Regions from separate parts of the Halomonas sp. KHS3 genome, predicted to be linked through region 1. Evidence: predicted binding sites of a transcription regulator. Region 1 holds the regulator's gene; each other region holds the start of a gene.
The links. Region 1 encodes FNR, which switches genes on or off when oxygen is low (the NO sensors DNR and NnrR bind a similar motif). Its sites were predicted from a motif close to TTGATNTANATCAA; they were not measured.

Region 1 (5,653 bases):
TGGATGCACGTTTTGGTCTTTCATCGTCTGCTGATCGCGATTACGCAATTGAAATAGATCCTCGCGAAGCGGATGTGTTTACGCTGCGCCATCTCGAATCCCTCGGCTTTAATCGCATCAGCCTGGGCGTGCAGGATTTAAGCCCGCTGGTGCAGAAAGCGATTAACCGTATTCAGCCTCGGGTACTTACCGAAACGCTGATGGAGGAGGCGCATCGCCTGGGCTTTCGCTCGCTCAATCTCGACCTAATTTATGGCTTGCCATTTCAGACTGAAAAGAGCTTTGCCAACACCCTACGCCAGGTGATCGAGCTCAACCCGGCGCGCCTTTCTGTGTTTAATTACGCGCATATGCCCGAGCGTTTTGCCCCGCAGCGGCGCATTAATGTCGATGACTTGCCAGGCGGAGAAGAGAAGCTAGCGATTCTGCGCACCACCATCGAAATGCTCACCGCAGCTGGCTATGTGCATATCGGTATGGATCACTTTGCCCGCCCTGACGATAGCCTGGCTATTGCCCAGCGCGAAGGCTCGCTGCAGCGCAACTTCCAGGGCTACTCCAGCCATGCTCAGTGCGACTTAATCGGGCTTGGCGTATCGGCGATTTCCCGTATTGATGACGTCTATGCGCAGAATCCTAGCGATCTGGCCCGCTACGAAGCGGCGCTGGATCAGGGGCAGCTTGCCACCGTGCGTGGCATACGCTTAAGTGATGACGACCTGATCCGCCGGGATGTGATTGAGCGGCTGATGTGCGATATGGGCATTGATCTGACCGCCGTTAGCCAGCGCTGGAACATTGATGCCCCCCGCTACTTTGCGCCTGCGCTTGAGCGCCTGCAAAGCGCCGAGCAAGATGGCCTGCTGGCACGCAGCGGCGACCAGCTTAACGCAACGCCAATGGGTCGACTGCTGATTCGCCATATAGCAATGGCGTTTGATACCCATCTTTCCGGGCAAACGGGACAACAGTATTCTAAGATTGTTTAATCACCTTATTGCAGGCATGCTAAAGCGACTATAATAAGTAAGGATTTTCTAATTGATAAGCGGGACCCTCTCAAGGAGCAAAGCATGTTGGAACCCATGAGCCGTCGGCGCTCGCTACTCCATGAAGCTCGCTGCCAAACCTGCAGTTTGAGCTCACTGTGCCTGCCACTTGCCCTTGAGCTGGACGACGTGGGGCAGTTTGACGCCATTATTCGTCGTCGCGCGCCGCTGAAAAAAGGCGAACCGCTGTTTCGTCAGGGCGACACCTTTACCAGCGTTTACGCAGTCCGTTCGGGCAGTTTGAAACAGATCACCGCCGAAGGTAACGGCAGCGAGCAGTTGACCAATTTCTACCTGCCCAGTGAATTGGTGGGGTTGGATGGCATTGACGAAGAGCATTACCCCGGTAGCGTTATCGCCCTGGAAACGACCACCGTCTGCGAGATTCCTTTTGACCGCCTGGACTTACTCTCGGAGGAGCTGCCCGAACTGCGTGGCCAGCTTTATCGCAGCATGAGCAAAGAGTTGCGCGATGACCGGCGTATGATGCGGCTACTTTCGCGTAAAACCGCCGATCAGCGGCTGGCAAGTTTTTTGATTACCCTCTCAGATCGTTTTCGTCGCCGGGGCTACTCGCCTTACAGCTTTCGCCTCTCAATGCCCAGGGCTGATATCGGCAACTACCTGGGCTTAGCGGTGGAAACGGTCAGCCGCATACTAAGCCGCTTTCAGCAGCAGAGTGTGGTGGCGGTCTCAGGGCGAGAGGTCAACATTCTCGATATGCCGCGCTTGATTACCCTCGCCGAAGAGGAAGAGCAAACAGTTAGCTGACGTTAAAGGCTTGGATACGCCCCGCCAGTAGCTCTGCTTGCTTGGCCTCAAGGCCTTCAAAATCGAACAGGCTGCGGTCGGCCAACTGGGAAGGGGCAATGTTGGTGACGGCCTTGAACATGCTCTCCAGACGGCCAGGAAACTTTTTGTCCCACTCGGCAAGCATCTCTTTGACCACCTGACGCTGCATATTAGGCTGTGAACCGCACAGGTTGCAGGGAATAATCGGAAACGCCATCAGCCGCGAAAACTCGGCGATATCCGCCTCTTTGCAGTAGGCCAACGGCCGAATAACGATATTCTTCCCATCATCGGATAGCAGCTTTGGCGGCATCGCTTTCAGGTTGCCGCCAAAGAACATATTGAGAAACAGCGTTTCGAGAATATCTTCCCGGTGATGGCCCAGGGCTATCTTATTGGCGCCAATCTCTTCGGCAAAGCCATACAACGAGCCGCGCCGCAGCCGTGAACAAAGCGCGCAGGTGGTTTTACCTTCCGGGGTTTTCTCTTTTACCACCGAGTAAGTATCGCGCTCGACAATGTGGTACTCCACGCCCTGCTTATCCAGATACGCAGGCAATACGTGCTCGGGAAAACCCGGCTGTTTTTGATCCAGATTGACCGCTACCAGCGAAAAATTGACCGGCGCATTGCGCTGCAAATTGCGCAAAATCTCCAGCATCGTGTAGCTGTCCTTTCCACCGGAGAGGCAGACCATTACGCGATCACCTTCATTGATCATTTGGTAATCAATGATCGCATTGCCCACTTCTCGGCGCAGACGCTTTTGCAGCTTGTTAAATTCACGCTTCTGCTTCGCATCAGCCAGCTCAGGCTGGTCGTGCTCAGCGTTAGCTGGGGTGGCTCCAACCGTATCAAGGTGAGCAGGATCAAAGTGATCAAGAGTTTGCATGGTATAAGCACTGCCGAGGGTAGAAGGCGTGAGAGAAAAAAGTAATAACTATTCTAACAACACTCACCGCCTGACCCAACTAATCAGACGTAGCCACACAAGATATCGCAATTGGAAGTGACTATTTTGACCGCTGCACCATACCTCGGTGCGAGGGCAGCTTGGAGCGAGGGTCTTTTGTCATGGATGACAAAAGTAGCGCCCAGGGAGGGGTTCACAGCGCCCTCGCGGAAAGCTGTCCTCGCCACGACGAAAGAGACTACTATGCCACCTGCGCCATAATACGCTGCAGGCGCATATACAGCAGTGCGCTGGCGGTGGCCTCTCCAAGCACACTCTGCATGCCCATGACGGGTACTTGCCAGCATGCCAACGCCTGGGCGAAGCTGCTGGGCGCTTCGACCTCCGGGTGCAAACGGCGCAGTTGGCGCTGATGCAGTTTTGCCACATCGACCTGGGCGTTGGGCAGGGCAAAATTCAGCCGCTTACTGAGTAGTGCATTCAATGCTCCAATGCGCTTCTCTAACTGCCAGCCAACGATGGGCCGATTGCCGATAAATTCTACTAGCGCGCTCAAGTTATCACTGTTTGGTGGCAGTATCTCCCCCGCCTCGCACAGCAAGTGATGACGGCGCAGCGTTGCGCTCGCGGGCTGCTTCGCGCTGCCAAGGGTGATCACAAAAGCGCGGCTGGTATGCACCTGCTGATGGCTCAGCACCACTGCCGCCACGCTGATCACAGGTGATGATTGCGTGGGCGTTGCGGTGCAGGCGAGCGCCACCAGCTCTTCGCCCATATAGGGCTGAAACAGCCAGGCATAGGGGGAGTCTGCACAACGACGCCGGTCACTTTCACGCCTTAACAAGGTGCGCAGCGAGCCGCTAAATAGCGTCACATGTCGATCTAACAGCCGCATTCCGCTCACGAATACTCCAAATGGTAACGGTGGGAAAGCCGCTGCTTAAAGTCTTTGACAATATGCATCGCTTCGCGCAGTAGGTCGCGCTCCAGGGAAGAGAGGTTCTGCACCACGACACGGTTAGCGCGTCTGCTGCTTTGGGCGTTAGTTTCTTTCGCATCCGCAGAAGTTTCCAGCGTACTTAGCTGCTGCTTGAGGCGCAGCTCAGAAAAAAGCGCCAACGCTTCGCCCAGGTCATCGGCAAAACGGCGATCCAACCGGCCGTCAGTAACCAGGGCATCCAAGCGATCAAACGTCGAGGTGGCTTTGATGCGCCGCTCAAGCGCCATGGCGCGGACACCGTGCACGATAGGGAAAATACCGCCTTTCTTGATATCGATACCGTGCTGAGGCTTTTTCAGCGAACCAAACAGCGTCAGCGGCGTCGAAAAGCGCAGCGCCGTGCGGGCAAAATAGGAAAGCAGCAGCTCATCGCCCGAGCAGCGTTCAAACAGCTCATCGCGCACGCTCTCAAGCAAGCTCGGGTTGCCCGCCACGCCATGAGCATCGAGCATAATGGCCAGCTTCATCAGGCTATCGCCATCACGCTCCCTGGCCCACTTGGCAATATTACCTTTCCATTGGGATACCGTGGCCACCCACGCGGGGTTAGACACCATAATGTTGCCGGGGCACGGCGGGTAACCAAGCTGAATCAGGGTATCGGTGAGCGTTTGCATATGGCTGGCAAGATCAGGCCACTGGGTTTCATCGGCAAGAATCAAGCCGTTATCCTGATCCGTTTTTAGAATCTGCTCACCGCGCCCTTCGCTGCCCATCACCATCATGCAGCTCTGCTCGTGATAGCGCTTATCGACAGTGAACTCCCAGGCCTTGCTAATAATACGGCCGTTTAGTGCCGCAAGCAGATCCATCGCAAAGCGCAGCTTAACGCCCTGGGCCATCAGCGCTTTGACCAGCTCCGGGGTGCGCTGACTGGCAGCTGAAAGCGACTCTAAGTTGGTCGCCTGCTCGATCTGCAGGCTCACCACATAGCTGCGGCTTGAGAAGTAGCTAAGCACGTCGGTGAGCTCTACAACGCCTTTCAAGACGTTTTGCTCCATCACTACCACCCGCGCCACTTTATGGCGGGTCATCAGCACCAATACTTCAAATAAGTACTGATCCGGTGCGACGGTCACCAAGTTAAAATGGGCGATCTTATCCACCGATGATGTTACCGCGCTGCCCTTTAGCACTAAGGCGTTGAGCAGATCGGTTTTGGTCACCATGCCGAGGGTGTCGTCCTGGGTCGACACCAGCAGGCTGTCGGCGTGACTTTCGTTGAGCTGTTTTACAGCGCTAGCGATATCGGTCGTCGCTGCCATCAGCAGTGGCGCACGCATGCACTCGCTTACCTTGGCCAGCATAAAGCCTGCCATGGTGACGCCACCTTCGGCGCGCTTTTCGGTCATCAGGCGCGCCTTATGGGTCAGCGATTGGCGAAAAAAACTGCTGAAATCAGGATAGTGGCGACACAGCTGCTGAAACAGTGCTTTAGGCATTAGGTAACACAGGCACTCCTGTTCAGCCTTAAAGCGGTAGCGGCTTTTACCGTTGAGAATACTGATCGCGCCAAACAGGTCCCCTGCCGTGTAGTGACCAATACGCGCGGTAGATGAGGGCAATGTAGGATCGATTTCCGCCACTTCGCCTTTATGGATCAGATAAACGAACTCACCCGCTTGGCCAGTCTCTAAAATGATTTCGTCACGATCAAAATAGGCCAGGTCAATGCCACGACGAATATGGTCACGCCCCTCATCGTCAAGGAGCGTAAACGGCAGTTGGGATAGATCCACATCGACCATGGGGTATAACCTCATTAAACAGGCTGCGACTAACCGGGTTGTGTCTTAAGGCGCGCTAGCAGACATAAGCAAAAATAAATAAACGTCGTGACTCGATACTGGCCCACATAAATTGGCCCACACCAGCGCTTCAAAAAAACTGTTATCGATT
Region 2 (5,653 bases), on a different contig from region 1:
CCGAAATGGTGGTGGACTACATCCGTCAGGAAGGGATCGATGTGCTCGACTACCGCGCGCTTGAGATTCCTAATAACCTGGATGTCGCTCGCCACGATCCGGCCAATCTTCCCGAGATCATCGCCAGTCTCGATTTAAGTAACGTGGACGCTATCGTCTTGTCAGCCTGTGTACAAATGCCATCGCTACCGGCCGTCGCCAAGGTCGAAGCCTTGACCGGCAAACCGGTAGTTACCGCAGCTATCGCGACCACCTATGCCATGCTCAAGGCACTCGACCTGGAGCCCATCGTACCGGGCGCGGGCGCCCTCTTGTCAGGGGCTTACTAACAAGATCAGGTACTTATTAACGATATAGAGTGCTGATTAAGGAGACGACCATGTCGCCACACACGACTGATAACAGCGATGGCGTTAGCGATAACACTGCCACGGACAACTACCGAGGCGTGTGGGATGGACGCATCGGTTTTGGCAAAAGGCCCGCGCTGCTGGTGGTTGATTTTATGCAAGGCTACACCACGACGGGTTCGCCGCTATTTGCCCAGGGCGTGGTGGATGCGGTGGCCAATATGCCGCCGCTACTCAATACCGCACGGCGCACTGGCACGCCTGTTATCCACACCAACATCCTTTATCACGCCCCGGATCAAATCGATGGCGGCATTTGGGTCAAGAAGGCGCCGGTCATGCGGGCGATGGTGGCGGGCAACCCTTACGCCGAGTTCTGCCCCGAGGTGGCCCCCCGTGAAGATGAGCTGGTAATGACCAAGCAGTATGCCAGCGCGTTCTTTGGCACCTCGCTCGCCTCCACGCTGGTCGCCATGGGTATCGATACGCTGATCATCACCGGCTGCTCCACCAGCGGCTGCATTCGCGCCACCGCCGTTGATGGAGTACAGCACGGCTTTCGGGTGATGGTCGTGCGTGACTGCGTGGGTGACCGTCACCCCGCGCCCCATGAAGCTAACCTGTTTGATATCGATAGCAAATATGGCGATGTGATTGGACTGGATGAAACACTGGGATACTTAATGAAGCGTTAGGAGTATCCGAAAACGCAGGTGAAGCGGACGTCTCTGTTGAGTCATCAGTCCGCGTTCATTTTTTCCAGCAGATGCATTAAGGCAACCCGCTCTGCCGGGTTGAGATTTTTCATGGTCTGATCGCTAATTTGCTTGGCACTGGGCACCATAGCCTCGACTAATGTCTCCCCGGCCTCAGTGATCACGACCATGACTTTGCGTTGATCATTGGGGTCGGTGGTTAGCGAGATCCACCCCCGCGCTTTAAGACGTTTAATGACGCCACGGATAGTGGCGGGATCAATCGCCGTGGCGTTGACGATATCGGTTAACGAGCTGGGGCCGCGCTCCATCACCGTGCATAGCGTTACAAATTGAATGGCCGTGAGCTGTTTATCGCTGCTGTAGCGCTGAAAAATAGCCGTATGCCGCTGGTAGGCTTTACGCAGTAGATGCCCTACTTGCTCAGAAAAATCATACCCTTGCTCTGAAGGCGTAGAGTGCTCGCCGGAAGACGAGTGTTTGAACGCACTATCCGTTGTCATTCCATATCCTTAATCTATTGGCGACGTCGTGTATCGAGTATGGCACTGGTTAACAAAATGATGCATCAACGTATGAAATACTCCTTGCGCTGGATCAATTCATCATGCTTTTATGGCGTACACGCTATAATTTTACCTTAGTTATCGCTCTTTCATCACCTAAAATTCATCCGCACTGATCATCGTAAACGCGAGCGTGGGAGGCAGACATGGCTGATAAATCAGACTATACAAGAGAGTCACTGCTGTATGGGTCTGATGTTCTGGTGATCTATCGCGACCCGGTTACACCCCCCAAGCCCGCGCCCGGACAGCCAGGTACACACTCAAACTTCACCCCACATGAGCCTGAGATATTCATTGCCGTACTGAGCGATAGTCATATCGTGGCTTTCAACGGCCACGTAGACCTGGGCACGGGCATACGCACGGCGCTCGCTCAAATTGTTGCAGAAGAGCTCAGCGTCGCGTTCGACAGCGTCACCATGGTGCTGGGCAACTCCGTTGAAGCCCCCAACCAAGGCCCCACCATAGCCAGTGCATCGATTCAGATCACTGCCGAGCCTTTACGCCGAGCTGCGGCACAGGCGCGGGAGTACCTATTAACCCTGGCAGCAAAGCACTTTGACACTGAGCGCTCACTACTTAGCTGCCAGAACGGCGCTATTACGCCAAGTGATAATAACCGCTCACCCGTTAGCTTTGGGGAGTTGCTGCGGGGCACCCGTCATGCATTAAAGCTTGCCGATGAGGTGCCGCTTAAGCCGGTCAGCCATTATACCCTGGTCGGCCAATCGACCTCCCGCGTGGATATACCCGCCAAGGCCACCGGGCAATTGACTTTTATCCACGACCTACGCCTGCCCAACATGCTGCATGGGCGAGTGATTCGCCCGCCTTATGTAGGCCATGATAGCGGCGACTTTATTGGCAACAGTTTAATCGCGGTAGATGAAAGCTCTGTGGCGCATTTGCCAGGTGTGGTAAGTGTCGTGGTGGTCGGTGACTTTGTTGGCGTGGTGGCCGAGCGTGAAGAGCAGGCTGCTGCCGCAGCCAAACAGCTAAAGATCCAGTGGCGCCCAATCGAAGGCTTGCCTCAGTTGGACAACATAGAGCAAGCACTGCTCGACCTGCCCAGCAAGCAGCGCATACTCCTCGAAGAGGGTGATCTCGATAACGCTCTGGCTGCCGCACAGCATCCGCTCAATCGTCATTATGTGTGGCCATTCCAGCTGCATGGCTCCATCGGCCCTTCGTGCTCTGTCGCCGATGCCAACGAAGATGGCCTTCACGTATGGTCGGGCACCCAAAATCCACACAGCCTGCGCGCCGACCTCGCCCGCCTTACCGGTTTGGACGAAGGCGTTATCACCATTACCCGCATGGAAACATCAGGCTGCTATGGCCGCAACTGCGCCGACGACGTTGGCGCGGATGCAGTGCTACTCTCTCAGGCGGTGGGTCGACCTGTTCGTGTACAACTAACCCGTGAGCAGGAGCACACCTGGGAGCCTAAAGGGGCTGCTCAGTATATGGCCATTCAGGGCGGCTTAAACGCAGATGGCAGCCCAGCAGGCTATCGCTTTAATACGCGCTACCCCTCTAACAGTGCGCCCACCCTGGCACTACTGCTGACCGGTGCTGCCCCACCGATTGATATCCCCTTTGAAATGGGGGATCGAACATCGGTGCCGCCCTACCGCTACCCTCATCGCCAAATAGTGTGCGACGACGTCCCGCCCCTGGTGCGCGCCTCCTGGCTGCGTGGTGTCTCGGCGCTGCCCAGCACTTTCGCCCACGAAAGCTATATTGATGAACTCGCCTACTTGGCGGGTGAAGATCCTGTCGCCTATCGGTTGCGCTACTTAGCCGATAACCGCGCCTGCGAGCTTGTCGAAGCGTTAGCCGAACGTGCGAACTGGAAACCCTGCACCGCTAACACCAATCCGAGTAGCGATGGCGAGTGGCGCTACGGCCGAGGATTCGCTTACGCCCAGTACGTACATAGTAAATTTCCCGGCTTTGGTGCCGCGCTCGCCGCCTGGGTGATTGAGCTTAAAGTCAATGTGAAGAGTGGACGGGTTGTCGTCGAGAACCTATATGTAGGTCAGGATGCGGGCCTGATGGTGAACCCCGCCGGCGTTCGCCATCAGGTGCATGGTAATGTGATCCAGATGCTCAGCCGCACTTTAAAGGAGCGGGTAACCTTTGAGGATGGTTTACCAACCAGCAGAGAGTGGGGCGGCTACCCTATTCTGCGTTTCTCGGAGCTGCCTCCCATCGACGTCATGCTGCTTGATCGCCCTGAACTGCCCCCACTCGGTGTTGGGGAGTCCGCCTCACTGCCCGGCGCTCCCGCGATTGCCAACGCGCTTTTTGATGCCACGGGGGTACGCTTTACCCATCCCCCTTTTACCCCTGACACCATTCGCGATGCACTGAAAGCCGCCCTTCGACTCCCCATGGAGGCGGCGATTTAATGCACCATCTTGATCTACAGGTTATCGAACGTGCGTTGAAATGGGCCAACCAGGGGCTGACCGTTTGGCTATGCACAGTTCTGAAAACTTTTGGCTCGGCCCCCCGGGAGCCGGGTGCCATGCTGGTCGCATGTTCGACAGGCGACTATCTGGGGTCACTGTCAGGTGGCTGTGTCGAAGAAGACTTTATCGCAAGGCTTCAAAAGGGTGAGTTTAACGAACCGGTTCAACGGGTGCGCTATGGCGGTGACGCTGGTTCAGCGAATATTCGTTTACCCTGCGGTGGTCGCCTTGAAGTGTTGGTTGAACGGCTAGCGCCCAACACCGAAAACCTCACTCACCTAGAAGTGATGCATGCCACGCTACTGGGTCGCCAACCGCTAACCCGCTGTATCACACTGGATGGCAGCGGCAAGCGCTTTAACCCATCGAATAACACCGAGCCCACCGTTACTTTCGATACAGATAGCGTCAATATTCGCATAGGCCCTGCGCTACGGCTGATTATCGCGGGGATCTCTTCAGTCTCTGCGCCCTGTGCGCTGTTTGCCCAAACGCTTGGTTTTGAAGTGATTGTCTGCGACCCCAGAGACGAGCCTAGGCAAAATTTTGCTGTCGCCGGAGTGGAGGTGCAGGCGGTACTGCCCTCAGTGTTTATTGCCTCTGGCGGTTGCCATGCCAATACCGCCGTTGTGGCCTTGACCCATGACCCGCGTATCGATGATTTAGCGATGATCGAAGCCGTCCGAACGGAAGCCTTTTACATTGGCGTTATGGGCTCTCAGCAGACATCACAGCAGCGTGCCGAACGACTGCTACGTTCTGGCGGCCTGACGGAAAGCCAAGTAGCAAGAATTGCCATGCCCATTGGGCTTAATCTGGGTAGCAAAACACCGGCTGAAATTGCGCTAGCCGTGATGGCCGATATTGCTCGCCTCTCTCGCGGAAAAGAACGCCATGCCTTGTAGCGATATCATAGTCATCGTGATGGCGGCAGGGCAATCAAGCCGCTTTGGCAGCGATAAAAGAGTCGCCAAGTTAGGCAATGGGGAAACGCTGCTTAGCTCCACTTTACGAACTATTCAGAAAACTTTTTCTAATAGCCGCGTTGTTATCAAACCCGAAGATAACGCCCAGTCACTCGGCCTTACACCAACGAATCACATTATTATTAGTCAGCGCAGTCATTTAGGCCTTGGTTACAGTATTAGCGATGCTTTTAGACAACTCTGCAGCGATGAAAGCATACATCATTATCGTGCTGCCGCAGTATGGTTAGCCGACCTCCCTTGGGTAAGTGAAGAGACATGCGGTGTATTAACAAAAATGGCCACCCCAGGGAGTATCGTACAGCCAATACACCAAGAAAACCCTGGGCACCCTGTTGTTTTTGGAAGAGAATTCTGGCACGAACTGGCACTTTTAGAAAATGACAGAGGTGCAAGTCCTGTCATCAAAAAGCATAGCGACTGTGTTATTTATGCCTCTCTCAACGACCCAGGCGTGTGCACTGACGTCGACTACCTCGATGATTTAACAAAATCACAAAAAAATACAAGAAGCGCGAAAATGCATACAAGACTACAACAAAAACCACAACAAAA
Region 3 (5,653 bases), on a different contig from region 1:
CAAACGAATCTGGTAATGTGGCTTCGTCAAATCAGGGCTACTACCGCTACCGTTTCGCCTCTTTAGCCAACCGGCTGTAGAGCGTGGATCGGGCAATGCCGAGTTGCTTTGCCGCTTGGGTCAAGTTACCTCCTTGGCGCGCTATTGTTTCTTTGATGAGAAGCTCTTCCGTTGTCCTGAGATCAGAAGTCGACGTATATTCTAGCCTATTCGTCGCTGAAGGGGCCTCTTGGTTCATACGAACCTCCTCGGGTAAGTCGTGCCATTCAATGCATTTCCCCGAAGCCATTAGCATCGACATTTCCAGAACATTGCGCAGCTCGCGCACGTTTCCGGGCCAATGGTAATGACTCAAGCAGTCCTGGGCCTCGCTCGACAGTGAAACGGGGGTTGTTCCCCGTTGCATGGCAAGCGTTCTGCACAGCTGCTCGGCGATCAACAGCACGTCGTCTCCCCGCTCGCGCAGAGGCGGAACCCTCAAGCGCAGCGTAGCAATGCGATAAAACAGATCCTGACGAAAGGTGCCCTTTTCCACTTCATTGGCCAGGTTGCGGTTGGTCATCGATACCAGACCGATGGCTACCCGCTTTTCCTGATGGCTGCCGATACGGTAGACGATACCGTCGTCCAGTACCCGTAACAGATACGGCTGCATACCGGGCGGCAATTCGCCGATTTCGTCAAGGCATAGAGTGCCACAATCTGCCACCTCGATCTTGCCGGCAGACGAGCGATCCGCACCGGTAAAAGCCCCCTTTTCATAACCGAACAGCTCACTGGCCATCAATTCACGGGACATCGCGCCACAGTTAATCGGGACGAACGAACCCGAGCGTGGCAATTCGTTGTGGATAGCACGCGCGAACAGCTCCTTGCCTACCCGCGTCTCGCCCTCGATCAGGATGGGGGGCACCACTCTGCGCCATCTTTCGTGCGGTCACACAAGTTTCCAGCATGATGTGACTTTCGCCGATGATATCTTCGAAACCGATGCTCCGTTGCGGCTGGATCAACCTCTTGGCAGGCGCCGCTGGAGAGGCATTGGGCAGAATGAGAATTAGCCGATCAGCTTCTGCTCCATCACTGGCTCACAGCGCACGCCGGGAATCACTTTTTCGATGAATTCAGTGAAACTCACTGAGGTCATCCTGATGCCGTCTTGGCCGAGATCCAACCTACCATTCTGACTGTCCAGCAAGCGGGGGCATCGATGACGAAGACCCCTTAGCGCTCGGTCAGTCGCGTACAGCACTTTCCCGCTGCGTGAAAGCGCGATTGTCGTATCGTTCAATCCCGTGAATCGCCTAGCCAGGAAGTAAAAACGTAAAAGATAATAATAGTTAAAGCTACGAAAAACTTACCAGCTCGTCTTCAGAACATACCAAAGCTCAAAATCTGCATTACCAGTTACAGCAGCAAGCACGGCTCGACCAATTAAATTTTTCGCCATTTATTAGCTGCATCTGCATGCACTTTTGCGTGATTGATCTAAATCAATTCAAGCCATTGTAATGGGACTACACTGAATATAGTTGATTGCTCCTTAACCATAGGTCGGAGACAACGCATGTCAGATGAAAAGCTCACTCCATCAAAGCCTGAAGAGGATCTAGCGACACGGTTCCCTACAGCCTACTCAATTCTCTTCCTGCTAATTATTCTTGTAGCGGCGCTGACCTGGATCATTCCTGCCGGGCAATACGAACGTACGATGAACGAAGAGGTCGGACGCGAAATTGCAGTACCTGGCACCTATGTAACGGTTGATTCAAACCCTCAAGGTTTTGTGGACATCATGCTGGCCCCCACGGCGGGTTTCTATGATCCCGACAGCTATGCCGCCAATGCCATCGACGTTGCCTTATTTGTGCTGTTTTTGGGTGGCTTCTTAGGCGTTATCAATGCTACCGGCGCAATCGACACGGGGATACGTAACGTGATGCATCGGCTGGAAGGCCGAGAGATCTGGATGATCCCCATCCTGATGACGCTGTTTGCCCTTGGAGGCACCACCTACGGCATGGCAGAAGAGACTCTGGCCTTCTATGCCATTCTAATCCCCATCATCATCGCTGCTGGCTATGATGCGATCACAGGAGTCGCCGTGATTCTGATCGGCGCTGGTATTGGTGTGCTGGGCTCCACCATCAACCCCTTCGCTACTGTCATTGCCTCTAACGCAGCGGATATTCCTTTTACAGATGGAATTGTACTTCGGCTGGTGCTGCTGATTGGCGGGCTGGTGATTTGTTCAGTCTACGTGATGCGCTACGCCAAACGCATTAAGTTGGATCCTGCTCGCTCCGTTGTGGCCAGACAACAGAATGCACACCGCAAACTCTTTCTACAGGGACACGACGAGCTGGAAAATTTTGATCTTTCAGGCACTCAGAAAATTACCCTTGTTATTTTTGCTCTGACCTTCATTGCGATGATTTGGGGCGTCTCGTCCCAAGGCTGGTGGATGGCTAGGATGGGCGCACTTTTCTTTGGTTCCGCCATTGTGATCGGCATCATCGCTCGGCTGGGCGAGAAAAAGCTGACCAGTAGTTTTGTCGACGGCGCCCGCGATCTGCTCGGCGTAGCCCTGGTCGTTGGTCTGGCACGCGGCATCGTGGTGATCATGGAACAAGGCATGATTGCCGATACCATCTTGCATAGCGCCGAAAGTACATTAGGTGGATTGCCTGAACTAACCTTTATCAATTTGATGTTCTGGATCGAGGTAGGAATGAGTTTCTTCGTACCCTCCTCATCCGGACTTGCCGTACTATCCATGCCTATTTTAGCGCCCTTGGGCGACTTTGCTGACGTGGGACGTGACTTGGTGGTAACTGCTTACCAATCAGCCAACGGCCTGGTTAATCTGATAAACCCGACCTTTGCCGTAGTGGTCGGTGGCCTAGCGATAGGCCGTATCTCTTATGACCGTTGGCTAGTATTTATCTGGCCTCTCCTTCTTATTTTGACTGTTTTTATCAGTGCAGTTATTAGCATTGGTGCATTTCTATAACCAGGGCAAAGGAGTATGCGACATGTCAGAACACACTTTGGGCGTTCACTCGGAAACTGGGACTTTACGGCAAGTTATCGTCTGCCGCCCTGGGCTAGCCCATAGAAGACTGACTCCCTCCAACTGCGATGCGTTATTGTTCGACGATGTCTTCTGGGTCAAGCAGGCACAGAAAGACCATGACGTATTCGCCGAGGTAATGCGTGAACGGGGTGTGGAGGTTCTGGACGTTAACGACCTGCTGGCGACAACGCTTGATATTCCCGAAGCACGTACCTGGGTTCTAGACCACCGTATTACCTGGAATCATATCGGGGTAGGCATGGTATCCGACCTTCGCGCATGGATGAACGAACTGCCGGGTAATACGCTGGCGAAATTTCTCATTGGTGGTTTGGAAGTAGGAGACCTGCCTTTCGACCCTTCAGGGCTGTTCGGTAACCATCTGGGGCCTCACGGCTTTGTGCTGCCGCCACTGCCCAACTTACTGTTCACCCGGGATAACAGCGCCTGGATTTATGACGGTGTCACCCTGAACCCTATGTACTGGGCTGCGCGCAAACCAGAGACGCTGCTAATGAGCGCGATCTACCGTTTCCATCCGAAGTTTGCCGGCAAGGTGAACGTGCATTGGGGCGACCCGCTTGAAGATCATGCGCTGGCGACCCTGGAAGGAGGGGACATCATGCCGGTGGGTAATGGTGTCGTGCTGGTGGGGATGGGGGAACGATCCTCCCCGCAAGCCATTGGCCAGCTGGCCAAGACGCTTTTTGCTAACGGCACTGCAGAACGGATAATTGCCTGCCAGATTCCCAAGACCCGTTCTGCCATGCACCTGGATACCGTGTTTACCTTCTGTGGCGGCAATGTAGTGACCACTTTCAAGGAAGTCGCAGATGAAATGGTTTGCTACGACCTGCGTCCGGGGGAAGGCAGCAAGCACCTGTCGTTCTTCCAGGACAGCCGCCCGCTGTTTGATGTTGTTGCCGATGTACTTGGTTACCCGTCCCTGGAAGTGGTCGCCACGGGTGGCGATACCCCTGCCGAACGGGAGCGAGAACAATGGAACGATGGCAATAACGTGCTAGCACTGAGTCCGGGGGTCGTCATCGGTTATGACCGCAACGACGATACCAATGCTGCGCTGGAGGCAGCCGGCATAGAGGTACTGGCCATACCCGGAGCGGAGTTGGGCCGGGGCCGGGGCGGCGGGCGTTGCATGAGCTGCCCGACAATACGAGATACAGTCTGACAAGGAAGGAGCAGAACCATGGCTTTCAATCTCAAGAACCGGCACTTCCTGACCCTGAGGGACTTTACGCCCCGAGAGATCAGTTTTTTGCTCAAGCTTTCCACCGACCTGAAAACAGCCAAGTACGCTGGCACCGAAGTACCGCAGTTGCAGGGCAAGGACATAGCGCTAATCTTTGAAAAGAACTCCACCCGAACCCGGGTAGGCTTTGAGGTTGCAGCGTTTGATCAGTGCGCCCGAGTAACCTATCTGGGCCCGACGGGCACCCATATCGGCCACAAGGAATCCGTCAAGGATACCGCCCGTGTGCTCGGCCGCGTTTACGATGCCATCGAATACCGGGGGTTCGGCCAGACGGTGGTTGAGGAGCTGGCACAATATGCCGGCGTGCCGGTTTACAATGGGCTGACCAATGAATTCCACCCTACACAGATCCTCGCAGACTTCCTGACCATGCAGGAAAATGTGGAAAAGCCGCTGCGGGATGTTGCCTTTGTATTTATCGGGGACGCTGCGAATAACATGGGCGACAGCCTGCTGATCGGCGGCGCCATGATGGGAATGGATGTGCGCTTGTGTGCGCCCAAGGCCTGTTGGCCCAGCGAGGCTATTCAGAATGAAGCACAGACCATTGCCAGTGAGACCGGCGCACGAATCATGATCACGGAAGACATCGATGCTGCGGTGGCAGGCGTGGATTTTGTCTACACCGATGTGTGGGTGTCCATGGGTGAGCCGAAGGAAAAGTGGGCAGAGCGAATCAAACTGTTGCAGCCCTACCAGGTCAATGCTGCCCTGATGGAGAAAACCGGCAACCCCCGCGTAAGGTTCATGCATTGTCTGCCGGCCTTCCATAACACCGAGACCACCATAGGCAAGGAAATACAGGCCGAGTTCGGCATCGATGCCATGGAAGTCACCGACGATGTCTTTGAAAGTCCCGCCTCTATCGTATTTGATCAGGCGGAGAACCGAATGCACACCATTAAGGCGGTGCTCGTCGCCACTCTTGGAAACTGATTCGAGGAGCATGACATGCTTGTAGTAGCAGCTCTGGGAGGCAATGCCCTGTTGCGGCGAGGGGAGCCCCTGACCGCCGAGGCCCAGCGCGCCAACGTGAAAATTGCCGCCGAATCATTGGCCGAAATCATCCGCGCCGGCCACCAGCTGGTAGTCACTCACGGCAATGGCCCCCAGGTAGGCTTACTGGCGCTTCAGGGCGCTGCCTATAAGCCGGACGAAGCTTATCCGCTGGATGTACTGGGCGCTGAAACAGAAGGTATGATCGGCTACATCATCGAGCAGGAACTGGAAAACGCCCTGGACCATAACAGACCTGTGGCCACCCTACTTACCCAGGTTCTGGTCGACAAGAATGACCCCGCCTT

Region 2: a site for FNR is predicted at 1,654-1,667, ahead of RO22_RS15910 (xanthine dehydrogenase family protein molybdopterin-binding subunit). Genes of this name have one in related genera too.
Region 3: a site for FNR is predicted at 1,484-1,497, ahead of RO22_RS10235 (YfcC family protein). Genes of this name have one in related genera too.

What each region holds. Positions count from the first base shown of each region.
Region 1 is NZ_JWHY01000007.1:206,936-212,588, forward strand. It holds gene hemN (oxygen-independent coproporphyrinogen III oxidase) at 1-989, shown strand, start outside; gene fnr (fumarate/nitrate reduction transcriptional regulator Fnr) at 1,074-1,820, shown strand; gene ttcA (tRNA 2-thiocytidine(32) synthetase TtcA) at 1,813-2,733, opposite strand; gene RO22_RS16945 (DNA polymerase III subunit epsilon) at 2,996-3,649, opposite strand; gene RO22_RS16950 (DUF294 nucleotidyltransferase-like domain-containing protein) at 3,655-5,502, opposite strand.
Region 2 is NZ_JWHY01000006.1:228,096-233,748, forward strand. It holds gene RO22_RS15895 (Asp/Glu racemase) at 1-329, shown strand, start outside; gene RO22_RS15900 (N-carbamoylsarcosine amidohydrolase) at 380-1,045, shown strand; gene RO22_RS15905 (MarR family winged helix-turn-helix transcriptional regulator) at 1,090-1,569, opposite strand; gene RO22_RS15910 (xanthine dehydrogenase family protein molybdopterin-binding subunit) at 1,779-4,049, shown strand; gene RO22_RS15915 (XdhC family protein) at 4,049-5,017, shown strand; gene RO22_RS15920 (NTP transferase domain-containing protein) at 5,007-5,653, shown strand, end outside.
Region 3 is NZ_JWHY01000003.1:293,267-298,919, forward strand. It holds gene RO22_RS10230 (sigma 54-interacting transcriptional regulator) at 47-916, opposite strand; gene RO22_RS24430 (hypothetical protein) at 1,058-1,291, opposite strand; gene RO22_RS10235 (YfcC family protein) at 1,568-3,013, shown strand; gene RO22_RS10240 (arginine deiminase) at 3,036-4,265, shown strand; gene argF (ornithine carbamoyltransferase) at 4,284-5,285, shown strand; gene arcC (carbamate kinase) at 5,301-5,653, shown strand, end outside.